4 regions of the Staphylococcus felis genome follow, and region 2 is predicted to be linked to each of the others. Evidence: predicted binding sites of a transcription regulator. Region 2 holds the regulator's gene; each other region holds the start of a gene.

Region 1 (3,475 bases), 240 kb from region 2:
AATACAAATAGGCTTGGCATTCAATGGGAAAGTGATTCTTTATTTTTATTCATTACATTCGTCAATAAGCGAATTAAAAAGAGATTTTAATCTGTTTTGTCTATCCTTTATTTTAGCGCATACAAATTGTATTAACTCTTGCTTTTCATTTAATTTATTTTCATTAAAATAAATCAGTACTGTTCGCTCATCATTTTGTGGTCTTTTCTTTGTAATCCATTGTTTTTCAACTAAGTTATTATAAACACGTGTTCTTTTGTACGATTTAATATGAACGTATTGATCCATTTCTTTTAATGACATCGACCCTTTGTCCCAAAGCATGAGTAAAATTAGGAACTCTTCTTTAGATAATTTATATTTTTGCTCAATTGAATCAAAGACATCTTCAACCTCTTTTTGCAAATCCTCTAAGTGCAATAACTGGCTCACTTCAAAATCTTTTTCTCTAATCATGATTAAGTCTCCTTTCATAAGAGTCCTTATAACCTTTTTACCCTAACGTTAAAAGACTTAATCACTTATCATCAATGTCATATCGTTAAAAACTTAATATTCATTATTCATTTAGAATAAATAATCAATAGAATCTTGCATTTGCTTTAAAACATTAACTGATTTCTCAAATTTTTCTTTTTCATCTTCATTAAGAGGTGTCTCAATAATACGTGTTGCCCCTTCGCCATTAATTAATGTTGGAACACCTGTATAGACGCCAGTATGTCCATATTCACCTTCTAAGTAACTAGAAACTGTTAAAACAACATTTTGATTTTTTAGAATAGCTTTAGAAATATGCATTAAGCCCATTGCAACACCATAATAAGTCGCTCCTTTGGCTTGAATAATTTCGTAAGCAGCATCACGTGTTTTCACATATATTTCATCAATTAAATGAGCCTTTTCTGGATTATTTTTGAGCTCTTCGTATAAAGGAACACCTGCAATTGTAGCCGAAGACCATACAGGCACCTCTGAATCACCATGTTCACCAATAATGTTAGCGTGCACGCTAGCCGGAGCCACTTCAAATGCTTCACTTAATAAATGTCTGAATCTCGCAGTATCTAAAATTGTACCTGAACCAATTACTTTATGTTTTGGAAGTCCAGAATATTTTAATGTGACATATGTTAAGATATCCACTGGATTTGCAGCAATTAAGAATATACCATCAAAACCACTATCCATAATAGAAGTAATAATGTTTTTATATATCTTGGCATTTTTTTCAACTAAATCTAATCGTGTTTCTCCTACTTTTTGTGGCGCGCCTGCACAAATGACTACTAAATCTGCGTCACTACAGTCTTCATATTTCCCGGCTTTTACTTTTACAGGCGACATTGCGTATGGTGCACCGTGATTTAAATCAAGTACATCACCTAATACTTTATCTTCATTGATATCTATAATAAATAGTTCGTCAGCAACACCTTGACTAACCATTGTAAATGCATAACTTGCTCCAACCGCACCGTTACCTACTAATACAACTTTATTACCTTTTTTAGACATCATGACTCTCTCCAATCTATTCCTTCAGTATTAATCACTAATTGTGATTTTTTTCACATATATAATTTACCATGTTTTTATTAGAAATGCAAGTATGATTTTTTTGGCTCTCAGTTAAATTGGACTGGTCGCATTAAATTAAGGCGTTATGCAATAATAGATTGCTTAACTCCTTTTTCGTTGCGTGATCATAAAGTCTTGAACATTAATGCCTCTTTTAATACAACATAAATCAGTAAAATTGAGTTGGTAAAACATATTTTATAACTTAGGGGTGTGAATAAATATAGCACATTTGATTGTTTCCTAAGCCGAGACTTCTGAGGCATCTTGCCGTAACCGAAAATCCATTTTAAGATTGGGTAAGTTCAATCTTAAAATGAGTTGAGGTGAAGCGCCTAGAAAAGCGAGGCTTTATGGAACAATCAAATAAATAAAATTATTTATACAGCAGTCCGGTTTACTATAGAACCTTCTTTTTTCAAAACTTATTTAAAATGATTGGCATCCTATTATTAAAAATGTCAAGAAGTGAATTGAGTAAAAAGTTCTCTTCCTGACATCCAAAATGATTATAATTAAAAAGTTTCCTGCTCGTATATAAACCCTGAAGTATAGACTCGATTATTCAAGAAAGTAAGGATATATTGCATTACTGCATCTCTTTCTGGTTCATTATGAATTTCATGATTCAAACCTTTCCAAACTTTAAAATATAACTCGTCAAACATTTTATATTTTATCAATTCCATCGTCGCATTTGTATCACTTATTTTGTCTTGATCACCAAACATTATACAAGTCGGAACATTCTTTAATTGATTTAAATAATCATTTGTCTCCTTCATTGTTTGAACTACCTCTTTATACCAATGATAGCTCACCTTTTTTAGCATTAAAGCATCACTATATGTATCTTCAAGCACTTCAGGATGACGCGTTAAATGTTCATAAGTGATACCTAATTCAAATTTAGCACTTTTTGATATATCACCTACATTTGAAAAAAGTGTTTTTTGTCGAGTTTGCCTATTGTTTTGAAATGCTAGTAATGGTGACAACAGCACAATTCCCTCAAGGTTTAAGTCTACTTTTTCTAATAAATTAATCGTAATTAAGCCACCTAAACCTACACCAATCATAAAAGTTGGTAAGTGATACTCTTCAGCTATAGCTAACCACTCTAAAACACGTTCATGATATATATCAAATGAGTCGATTTGACCTTTGTTCATTCGAGACGTTTGCCCTTGCCCTGGTAAATCACCCATAATGACGTGAAAACCATTTCGTCTTAGTTGCGTTATGACATACGCATATCGCCCAGTATGTTCTAACATATTATGGACAATGACAACGACACCTTTTGCCTCAACTTCTGTTTCCCATTTCCACATATTGTATTTTCCTTCCTTACAACATAATATGTTCTATTATAACGTTTAATTGTAATCTATGACTAGCGATATCAAATTGGATAATTAATATGGCTAGTGGTATCAAAAAAGAGATTGGATCCAAAGCCATCCCCTGATAGAATCACTTCACATCTCAATCTCATATCAATTTAGATTTGTAATAACCTCAAAGTCATTGTGACAAATCATTAACTTAATTTAAACGTTTTTCTCACTAATGGTACATTTAAGAGTAACACAGTTAATAGTACTTCATAAAAAGTAGGAAATAATTTAGCAAGTAACATTAAGAAAAATTGACCTATTAAAGTACCATTCCCTTGACTCGCATTAAAATTGGCTAGAATCGCAATATCAATTACATTTAAGCCTATAACTACAACTAAAACAATCCATAATTTTTTTGTTAGAATGCCAACAATTGTTCCAATTAAGACCATCAAAATTAACTCAAATACAAAATATTGAATAAACGTATCGAGTTGCGTCCCAAAAATATAAAAAGCCATATCTCTAAACATAACATTACTCCCTTATGC
Region 2 (3,475 bases):
GACCTAGCACAGCTCGAACATCTTTTTCAGGCATATGTTTATATTGATCCCAGACATAATCTAAAATCGTTTTGTTAGAAGAAAATTCAGCTTGCTTTTGATCATAATAGCCGATCTTCAAATTAGCGCCAGGTATGATTTCGCCCGATAGTATTGGTAAGCGTTGAGCTAAAGTTTTAATAAACGTAGATTTACCAATACCATTGGGCCCAATTACAGCGATGTGATCCCCTTTAGTGACTTCTAAATTGATAGGTGATGTAATAGGGGAATCGTAGCCAATCTCAAGCTGACGGATATGGAAAACATCATTTCCCGTATTACGTTGAAAGTCAAACTTTATATCGGCACTTCTTGCATCAAGCATAGGCTTTTCGATACGTTCCATTTTTTCTAACATTTTGCGTCTACTTTTAGCCATTCCACTTGTAGAAGCTCTTGTAATATTTTTGTCGACAAAATTTTCTAGTCGCTTAATCTCAGCTTGTTGACGTTCATACTCTGCAAGGCGCTTTTGAAAGTATTGATCACGTTGTTGAATGAACTTTTCGTAGTTACCGACATAATGCTTCACTTCACCAAGAGAGACATCGTAAATCTGTGTTACTATTTTATCTAGAAAATAACGATCATGTGAGATAATGACAATGGCCCCTTTGAAAAATTTCAAATAATCTTCAAGCCATTGTGTCGTTTCCATATCTAAATGGTTGGTCGGCTCATCTAGTAATAATAAATCAGGTTCACTTAATAACATTTGAGCAAGTGACAATCGGGTTTTTTGTCCACCGCTAAAGTCATTCACCGGTCGTTGGTAGTCTTTTTCAGAGAAGTTAAGCCCATTTAAAACAGTTTTAATCTTACTATCCACTTGATAACCGCCCAACTTCTCAAATTCATTTGAGATATTTTCATAACGTTGGAGGTGTTCTCGATACGCAGTTGTATCGTGCTGATCAACGTGTTGACTTAACCAATCAACTTCGACTTGCATCTTATCTGCTAAAGATTGATGATACACGAATGGTTTTGACATTTCTTCATACACGGTATTTTGCGTGTCTAAAGTCATTTGTTGTGTCAAATAACCGAGGCGTAAATTTTTAATTTTTGAAATATGTCCTTCGTCGTATCCTTCAACACCGGCAATCAGCTTCATTAGTGTTGATTTTCCCGCACCGTTACGACCTACTATGCCGATACGCTCTCCAGTTTTAATTTCAAAATGAACATTCTCAAAAATCGTTTCGCCATCAAAGGATTTTGAGATTTGATTCAATTGCATTAATATCATTAGGCATACTCCTCTCAATATTATATTTTACAATAAATGATTCATCTATAAAATAGTTACTGTTTTATTACTAGTTATATTCGGGTATAATTGTAAGTGTATATACTGTGAAGTTTATCACAAATATCTGAAAATGATTTGGAGGTTTGCAAATGGCGAAAGAGGTAAACAAAATTCCGAGAGCGACATTAAAACGTCTACCGCTATATTATCGTTTTGTTAACACTTTAAAAGCTAAAGGTGAAGATAGAGTCAACTCTAAAGCGATTAGTGAAGGGTTAAATATTGATTCTGCAACAATTCGACGTGATTTTTCGTATTTTGGTGAGTTAGGAAAAAAGGGGTATGGCTATAATATAGATAGTTTATTAGAATTTTTTAAATCTGAATTGAGCGATGCAGATATTATTAAAATCGGTGTCATTGGAGTAGGTCATTTAGGTAAGGCTTTAATTAGTTATAACTTCTCAATTCATGATGATATGACTATTACTGAGGCGTTTGATATTGATCCCAATATTATAGGGAGTCAAATCGGTAATGTCAAAGTTAAATCTATGGAAGAAATTGAAGAAGTTATTCAAAAACACTGTATTGAGGTAATGATACTTACAACACCAGCTGCCGTAGCTCAAGAAGTTACTGATCATTTAGTAAAATCAGGTATTAAAGGAATTCTTAATTTCACACCTAAACGCGTAGTGACACCTAATCATGTTCAGGTTCACCAAATTGATCTAGGTGTTGAATTACAATCATTATTATTCTTTATGAAAAATTATGGAAAGCAACAGTAAACGGGCGATACTAGGTTATAATTATCTGCTCAATAAAAAAGTATATTAAAAGAACGCGAGATATAGGGGCCTTTAGTCAGAATAAAAATTGTCATAACGCATACACTAATGTCGTGAATAAACTTAATCGTTAATGACAAATGATATAAGTTTATGACACTTTAGCCCCGGATAAGTCTCGTTATTTTTATGCAAAAAATCGAGCCATCAATTGGAAAAAGATGACCCGATTTCTGAGGAACATTTAAATATTGGGAAGGGAGTTTTATTATTGGAGTATGGCTCAATTATATTGTATGTACTCATAAATGAGGCTAATATTCCTTAAGTTAAATATATCAGTGCTTAACTGTAGTCATTCTTTCCGATCAAAACGAGTATGAATGCTTTTCTGTAAACCACTCTATACAAAGTTTTTAATCTATTAAGTTTATTATTATCCTTCTATCATAAATAGCTTCTAAAAATTTTATCCTCTTATAATTTTTTGCCACTATTTTAAAGATGCTCAAAAATAGAATTGAAGAACGCCCCATATAATAAACGAATCTTTTATGTTTGAATTAAAAAGTAAATAGTAGCATCCATTTTTAAAATGGCCTTGTCAAAAGGGATAATTTATTCTATAATTCATATAATGTTAATCGGATATAGGAGGGGTTTATTTGATTTGGACAATCATAAGTGGACTAATTGTAGGGGTGTTATTAGGTTTTGTAATGCAACGTACTCGTTTTTGTTTGACAGGCGGATTTAGAGATATGTACGTGCAAAAAAATAATAAAATATTTTACGCACTTTTAATTGCGATTACGATACAAGCTATTGGCATATACGGGCTTAACACTGCAGGCGTTATTCATATTGATAATGGAACATTTCCCATTATTGGTACGATAATCGGTTCTTTTATATTTGGTGTCGGTATAATACTAGCTGGTGGATGCGCTACTGGTACATACTACAGAGCTGGTGAAGGGCTAATTGGCAGTTGGATAGCATTAGCGATGTATGGTTTTTTGGCCGCGGTTTCCAAATATGGCATTTTATTGCCACTAAAAGATCAAATCAATAGTACGACTGTTACCAACGCTGATATGGCATCTTCAACTGGAATCCCCGGTTGGATATGGTTGATTGTACTTATTAGCATTACATTATTTGTCGTCGTTAAAACGCTTCGTAAGCCAAAATCAAACATTGCGATTCCAAAATTAAAGTCGCGTTATACAGGGATACGTCACCTTTTATTTGAAAAGCGTATACATCCATTCGTTGCTGCGATTGCGATTGGTCTCATTGCATTAATCGCATGGCCAATGAGCGAATCTACAGGTAGAGCGGGTGGATTAGGGATAACAACACCATCAGCGAATATTGTTCA
Region 3 (3,475 bases), 1.1 Mb from region 2:
AAAAGATGCCCATAAAGTCAGCGAACGGATTCATAAAAATAGCGCTTTTGAAGAATTACCTGTCGTACTCGAGACTATTATCAAACGCCACTTTATCAAAGACAATTAAATAAGAGATAAAAATTCAAGTCGTCTCTCCCATTTGAAACAGGCTAGGACATCAATCCTAAAATAATTTGTATTGTTTGGCTCGCATTTCCTAGGGGGATGGGTCGAGCCCCGGTCTCGACGCTCATCCTATTCCCTCAGGCGTCTCGCCAACAATACGACGTGATATACATGTCATTTTACATTAAAATACTTTTAAAAATATACACTTTCGTATCAATGATTGAATCATCTCATTATAAGAAAACTTAGAGATATTTATGTCCCAGCCTGTTCTCATCTTAACTTTCCAATAAAGTTAAACTTCTATATTCATTTTGTTTTCACGTTTTCCTAAATTAAACATTGTCCATAGTGCAATGAGCCCCAAAAGGCACAATAAGATAAATGCGAAATGGCTTGTACCTGTCATTGATGTCACGATTGATATGACGATAGGTGGAAAAAATCCTCCCAAGCCTCCCATCATCGATACAATACCATTTGCTACACCTGCTTCCTTTGTAAAATAAAACGGCACTAACTTAAAGACAAGTCCGTTACCAATACCCGCACAAACACTAACAGTTAAACACCCTATTGTAAACAACACCATATGACTAGAAAGCCCTAAAATTAAAGAACCTGCAATCATTAGCGTAAAAAATATTTTTAACATTGTGACTGCATTAAATTTATCCCCTAATATGCCACCTAATGGTCGTAGAAATGTCGCTAATGCGATAAACACACCTGTTCTTATACCTGCATCAACTTTGTCAACACCAAAATGTTCCACTAAAAAGTTAGGTAAAAACAAGCCAAATGCCACAAATGATCCAAAGGTAATAAAATACCAGAAGCTTAAATAATAAAGCTTATAATCAGCAAATAATTTTTTTGATTGTTCAATAAGAGGCACTGTAACTTTAGGTTCATCTTTATCACCTAAAATAAACATGACAACAGCAAAAACGACCATTACAATAAGATAACTACGTACTGTATTTTGCCATCCAATCATGCCTGCAATAGAAGGTGCTAAAAAGGCAGAGACAGCCGTTCCTAAGTTCCCCATACCATAAATACCATTCGCAAGTCCTACTTTATCTTTTGAGAAATATTTCGGTATTGAAGTTACACCAACTGAAAAAATCGCGCCCCCAACACCTAAGAAAAATCCTGCGAACATTAATGACCCTGGTGATGTCGCCTGACTTAATAAAAAGATTGGTATTAATAAAACAATAAAACTTCCAAAAAATACCCACTTCGCACCAACGATATTCGTTAGAAATCCAAATGGGACACGCAACACCGATCCAAGGATTACAGGAATGGCTAAAATAATAGACAATTGACCACTTGAAATTGTAACATCTTGCGAAATAAATGGTATTAATGGCGCTATAATACTCCACGCCATAAATCCAGCTACCAAACTTAATGTTTGAAGTGCTAATTGTAAACCACCACTAGACTTATTCATCGTTCATTCACCTTTTCTTTTTCAATTCTGAAATCATTCATTTAACTAAAGCATGATTAACTTTAAGTCTAGTTTACAGTTATTGTGAATTTGATAACATAAGGATATCCCCTATACACTTGAAGGAGTATCCCTATCTTTGCCAAGTGGTTTACGCCCCTCTAAAAATCCCATAAAAAAAGTAACAATATTAAGATTCCATGCAAATCTCAATTTTGTTACTGTTTCCCACTTCAAAAATCAAGTAATTTTTTCTTTAATGCAAACTCGACTAATTCAGGTTTAGATTTTAAGTCTAATTTGTCCATAATTCGCGTCTTGTGCGCTTCGACTGTCTTAACTGACACAAATAGCTTTTCCGCGATATCTTTATTGCCATATCCTTTAGCAATAAGTGGTAATATTTCCAGTTCTCGCTTAGATAAAATTTTAAATGGATCATTCGAATAATCATCATTTTTAGATGACTGTACAAATTCTTTGACCAATGATGTAGTCATTTTAGGATCAATATATGTTTCCCCTTGATAGACCGTACGTATTGCTAATAACAATTGTTCATCAGGTGCATTTTTTAAAATATATCCACTTGCACCACTTCTTAAAACGTGAAATAAATATTCTTCATCATCGTACATTGTTAAGATTAAGATTTTAGTATCAGGAAAACTATCAAGAATTTTACTAGTAGCAATGAGCCCTGATTCACCAGGTGGCATACTTAAATCCATAATGAGTACATCCGGCTCGTGTTCCATTACTTTTTGGTAAGCTTCTCCCCCATCTGCAGCAGTACCTACCACTTCCATATCCTCTTGGAAGTTTAAGATCATTGAAAATCCAGTCCGTACTACTGCATGATCATCTGCAATTACGATTTTCATTCTTGTTCCCTCACTTTTGGTTAATCGGTACTTCTAACGTGACAATCGTACCTTTCCCTTTTTGTGTTTCGATATTTAGGTGCCCGTTCACCAATTCAGCACGCTCATTCATACCATACAATCCTAAACCAGAGCCTTTGGGTGAATCTTTTGGATCAAAGCCTTGGCCTTGGTCAGACACTTCCACATATAAATGAATATCATCTTTACGTACATTCACATCGACTGTATCTACAGCTGCATATTTCATCGCATTAAATACCGCTTCTTGAACGACGCGATAGACGACGGTTTCAATTTCATTATCAAAGCGTTCCTCTTCCATGTCATAGTGATAATTGACAATCAATCCATAGTTATTTTCAAGCTGTTTAAAATAAGACTTAAACGCAGCATTGAGTCCCAAATCATCAAGTGAAGACGGCCTCAATTCAAGTGAGAGATTTCTAATATCATCAATCAATTTGGCCATCAAACCTTCTATATTTTTGGAATGTTCGATTAAAGTATCAATATCTTGTTGGTACTTTAACAAACGTAACTCTACATTGACATTAATCAACTCTTGCACCACACCATCATGCAACTCTCTAGAAATACGTTTTCTTTCATTTTCTTGAGCGGCAATCGTTTTTTGCATCATGTTGCGTTGATAGAATTTTTCCTGTCGTTGTAACTGAGGTGTGACGTTTTGTAATGTAAAAGCTTTAATTTGCTTTTTTTCATCTATCGTTTGATAAGATGCTGTAAAAGGCTCAATCGTGTCATCTGTTGTTTTCATAAATACTTGAAACGTTGATCCTCCTAAATCCTCTGATTCCAAAAAGCAATTGAAACAAGTCTGGAGTCCATACTCATTCGTATGGCCTTCACACCTACCACAAATCGTATGCGGCGCTTCTGTAAAAATATTATTAGGGGATATGACACGCTTTGCCGCATGGTTCATATAAATCACTTTGCCTTCTTGGTCAATAAAAATAATCATTTCGGACGTATTTTGATAATAAGCATT
Region 4 (3,475 bases), 740 kb from region 2:
ATACGCCATACATCCTCACTCCTACACAAGTGAAAGTGCAATTTCAATCATATCTGTAAATGCACGTTCTCTCTCTTCTGGACTTGTTGATTGATCATGTATTAAATGGTCACTCACTGTAAAGACACCTAATGCTTCAACCCCACCATATATCGCATTCATATATAATGCTGCTGATTCCATTTCTACACCTAAAATACCCATACGCATCCAGCGCTCTGTTGCTGTGCTATCTGCATTATAGAAAATATCACTCGATAAAATGTTACCTACATGATATGAAACGCCTTTTTCACGCGCTTTGTCTACTGCTTTTTCTAATAAATGGTATGAAGCGATAGGCGCAAAATGACCTGGTAAGCGATATTGCTGAACATAATTTGAGTCTGTTGAAGCACCTTGAGCAATAATCACATCATACAGTTGGATATCGTCTTGCATCGCGCCACAAGAGCCAACGCGAATCAGCTTCTTGCACCCAAATGTATGAATTAATTCATATGAATAGATACCTATAGAAGGGATACCCATACCCGAACCCATCACTGATACTTTCTGCCCGCGATACGTCCCAGTATAACCAAACATATTACGAACTGTGTTAAATTGTTGTACATCTTCCAAATACGTCTCCGCTATAAATTTGGCACGCAACGGATCACCCGGTAATAATACCGTTTCTGCAATCTCGACGTTATTCATTGGTTTAATATGTGGTGTTGTTTTCATCTTAACAACCTCCCTATGTTGTATAGTTATTTGTCTAATTGTCTAACCACTTATATATTACAACAAAAAGATAACGCTTTCAATCCATGATTTATGACATCTTTAAGAACTTTTTCTTCTAAAAGATACATCTTTACCGTCAAAAAAGAGGCTAGGATATAACGCTTAAAATAAATAACGCTAAAAGGGGACTGGGACATAAATATCTCAGTCCTTATTTTTTAAAGTATAACAGTGAATCATGACATGCATAAACGACGTATTGTTGGCGAGACGCCTGAGGGAATAGGATGAGCGTCGAGACTGGGGCTCGACCCATCCCCCTAGGAAATGCGAGCCAAACAATACGAATGATTGATAAAGGAAAAGCGTAGAGATGATTCAATCATGAATCATCTCTACGCTATATTTTGGGATTATGGCCCAGCCTCGATTACTGAGATATTTATGTCCCATCTCCTTCAATGATGGAATTATTTTAATTGTCACGAATTCGTGTTACTTTAATTTCTGCATTATCTTGTGGGAGGTACCATTTATTAATGATAATTGGGCTGTCATGATTACTATAGAGGGACTCCATTACAAGCCAACATTGCTGACCTCCATCAAAAACATTCTTATCATGCTTAAAGTGTGGATTGTGTGTGATAGCATACTTCAAGTCTGATTGATATGCATGTTGATAGACCGTTTCTTCTACAAATGTAATCATTTCCGTTTCATTTTGAGTCTTAATACCAAAAGTATCGATGACATTTAATGGAATAAATGTAAAACATAAAGCATCGGCGTTTGAGTTATCATCTCGCGCATAATAGCGTTCCATTGCAATCACAGCAGATGGATGGTGTGGAAATAAATAATTTGTATAGTCGCTCTCCAAATCAACTCGATAATTCACGGATTGAAGAGTCATAGGAAAGCGCGCCATTTGATATAACGGATGCGCTAAAGTCGTTACACTTGAAGCGTGACGTTCATGTAACTTTGAAATCACGAAATGCCCTTTTCCCCGAACACTTTCGACTACACCATCTTCTACGAGTAACTTAATTGCTTGACGCAAAGTCATGCGACTCACACCAAAGCGTTCACACAACACTTTTTCAGTCGGCAATGCGGCCCCTCCCGGAAATTTCCCTAGCTGTATTTCTTTATATAATGTATTATAAATATTTAAAAATTTGGGCTGTGATTGAGTCACAAAACAACCTCCCATCATTCTTAATTCAAAATCGTTCATACACCGAAAAGTGGATGCATAACATTATCTTCTACTATCATACAATAAACGCTAACAGTATCCTATCCGAATCTTAATTCTAAAACGCTCCTTTTTCAAAATGCTTTGACATCAAAGCCTCGGATGATTTTGTTCACGATTTAGACGCAATTGATTCAAAAGGCTACCAAAATTACTTTACCTTCCTCATAAATTATACTATACTGATTGTGAAAAAAATCACAAATGGTTGGAGGTATGCATTATGTCATCTGTTTTAGAAAAAAAGTCTCAAGAAGTTAACGTTTTAGAAATGATTAACACACTCGCTACCAATGGACAAATTGCCCTGAAAGCCCTCGCAACAAAATCTCAAGAAGAAATAGACCGTATTGTACATGAAATGAGTATGGCAGCGGTAGATCATCACATGTCTCTCGCTAAACATGCCTATGAAGAGACAGGTCGCGGTGTTTATGAAGACAAAGCGATCAAAAATCTATATGCATCTGAATATATTTGGAATGCGATTAAAGACAACAAAACAGTTGGTGTCATCGGTGAAGATACTCAAAAAGGATTAACTTATGTCGCTGAACCTGTTGGCGTGATTTGTGGTGTCACACCTACAACAAACCCAACATCAACGACTATTTTTAAGGCGCTGATTGCTATCAAAACAGGAAACCCTATTATTTTCGCTTTTCACCCAAGTGCACAACAATCATCAAAAGCAGCTGCTGAAGTGGTTTTACAAGCAGCGATTCGTGCTGGTGCTCCTGCTCATGCGATTCAATGGATTGAACACCCTTCAGTCGAAGCGACTAAACAATTGATGAATCATAAAGATATCGCATTGGTTCTTGCAACAGGTGGTTCTGGAATGGTGAAGTCAGCTTATTCGACAGGTAAGCCTGCACTTGGCGTTGGCCCTGGTAACGTACCGTCGTATATCGAAAAAACAGCACATATCAAACGCGCAGTCAATGATGTAATCGCATCTAAAACATTTGATAATGGTATGATTTGTGCTTCGGAACAAGCTGTTATCGTTGACAAAGCAATATATAGCGAAGTCAAACAAGCATTCAAAGCGCATCAATGTTATATCGTCTCAGCTAAAGAACTTGAACGCCTTGAAAATGCCGTTATGAATGAAGATAAATACGCAGTGCGCCCAGATATCGTTGGACGATCTGCAATGGAAATCGCTGAAATGGCCAATATTAAAGTCCCAAATGGTACAAAATTGCTAATTGCTGAATTAGAAGGTGTCGGTAAAGATTACCCGCTCTCTCGCGAAAAATTATCACCCGTCTTAGCGATGGTTAAAGCCAAATCAACAGAAGATGCGCTTACATTATGTGAAGGTATGCTTGATTTAGGTGGTCTTGGACATACTGCAGTCATTCATACAGAAGATACACAATTGCAACAACAATTTGGATTAAGAATGAAAGCGTGTCGTATTCTTGTAAACACACCATCAGCTGCTGGAGGTATTGGTGATATGTACAATGA

The links. Region 2 encodes Rex, which represses fermentation and respiration genes when NADH is low (regulators of the CRP and FNR family bind a similar motif). Its sites were predicted from a motif close to TTGTGAAATATTTCACAA; they were not measured.
Region 1: the regulator Rex is predicted to act here: its motif matches at 1,560-1,577, upstream of C7J90_RS10340 (L-lactate dehydrogenase).
Region 3: the regulator Rex is predicted to act here: its motif matches at 1,659-1,676, upstream of C7J90_RS05090 (nitrate/nitrite transporter).
Region 4: the regulator Rex is predicted to act here: its motif matches at 2,183-2,200, upstream of adhE (bifunctional acetaldehyde-CoA/alcohol dehydrogenase).

What each region holds. Positions count from the first base shown of each region.
Region 1 covers NZ_CP027770.1:2,212,937-2,216,411, forward strand. The annotation lists gene C7J90_RS10335 (transcriptional regulator, SarA/Rot family) at 46-456, opposite strand; gene C7J90_RS10340 (L-lactate dehydrogenase) at 568-1,518, opposite strand; gene C7J90_RS10345 (alpha/beta hydrolase) at 2,097-2,915, opposite strand; gene C7J90_RS10350 (hypothetical protein) at 3,125-3,457, opposite strand.
Region 2 covers NZ_CP027770.1:2,455,831-2,459,305, reverse strand. The annotation lists gene C7J90_RS11755 (ABC-F family ATP-binding cassette domain-containing protein) at 1-1,294, opposite strand, end outside; gene C7J90_RS11750 (redox-sensing transcriptional repressor Rex) at 1,447-2,091, shown strand; gene C7J90_RS11745 (YeeE/YedE family protein) at 2,757-3,475, shown strand, end outside.
Region 3 covers NZ_CP027770.1:1,115,901-1,119,375, reverse strand. The annotation lists gene C7J90_RS05095 (M20/M25/M40 family metallo-hydrolase) at 1-109, shown strand, start outside; gene C7J90_RS05090 (nitrate/nitrite transporter) at 407-1,576, opposite strand; gene nreC (nitrate respiration regulation response regulator NreC) at 1,810-2,460, opposite strand; gene C7J90_RS05080 (sensor histidine kinase) at 2,471-3,475, opposite strand, start outside.
Region 4 covers NZ_CP027770.1:714,953-718,427, reverse strand. The annotation lists gene C7J90_RS03470 (MFS transporter) at 1-9, opposite strand, end outside; gene deoD (purine-nucleoside phosphorylase) at 22-729, opposite strand; gene C7J90_RS03460 (GntR family transcriptional regulator) at 1,208-1,936, opposite strand; gene adhE (bifunctional acetaldehyde-CoA/alcohol dehydrogenase) at 2,220-3,475, shown strand, end outside.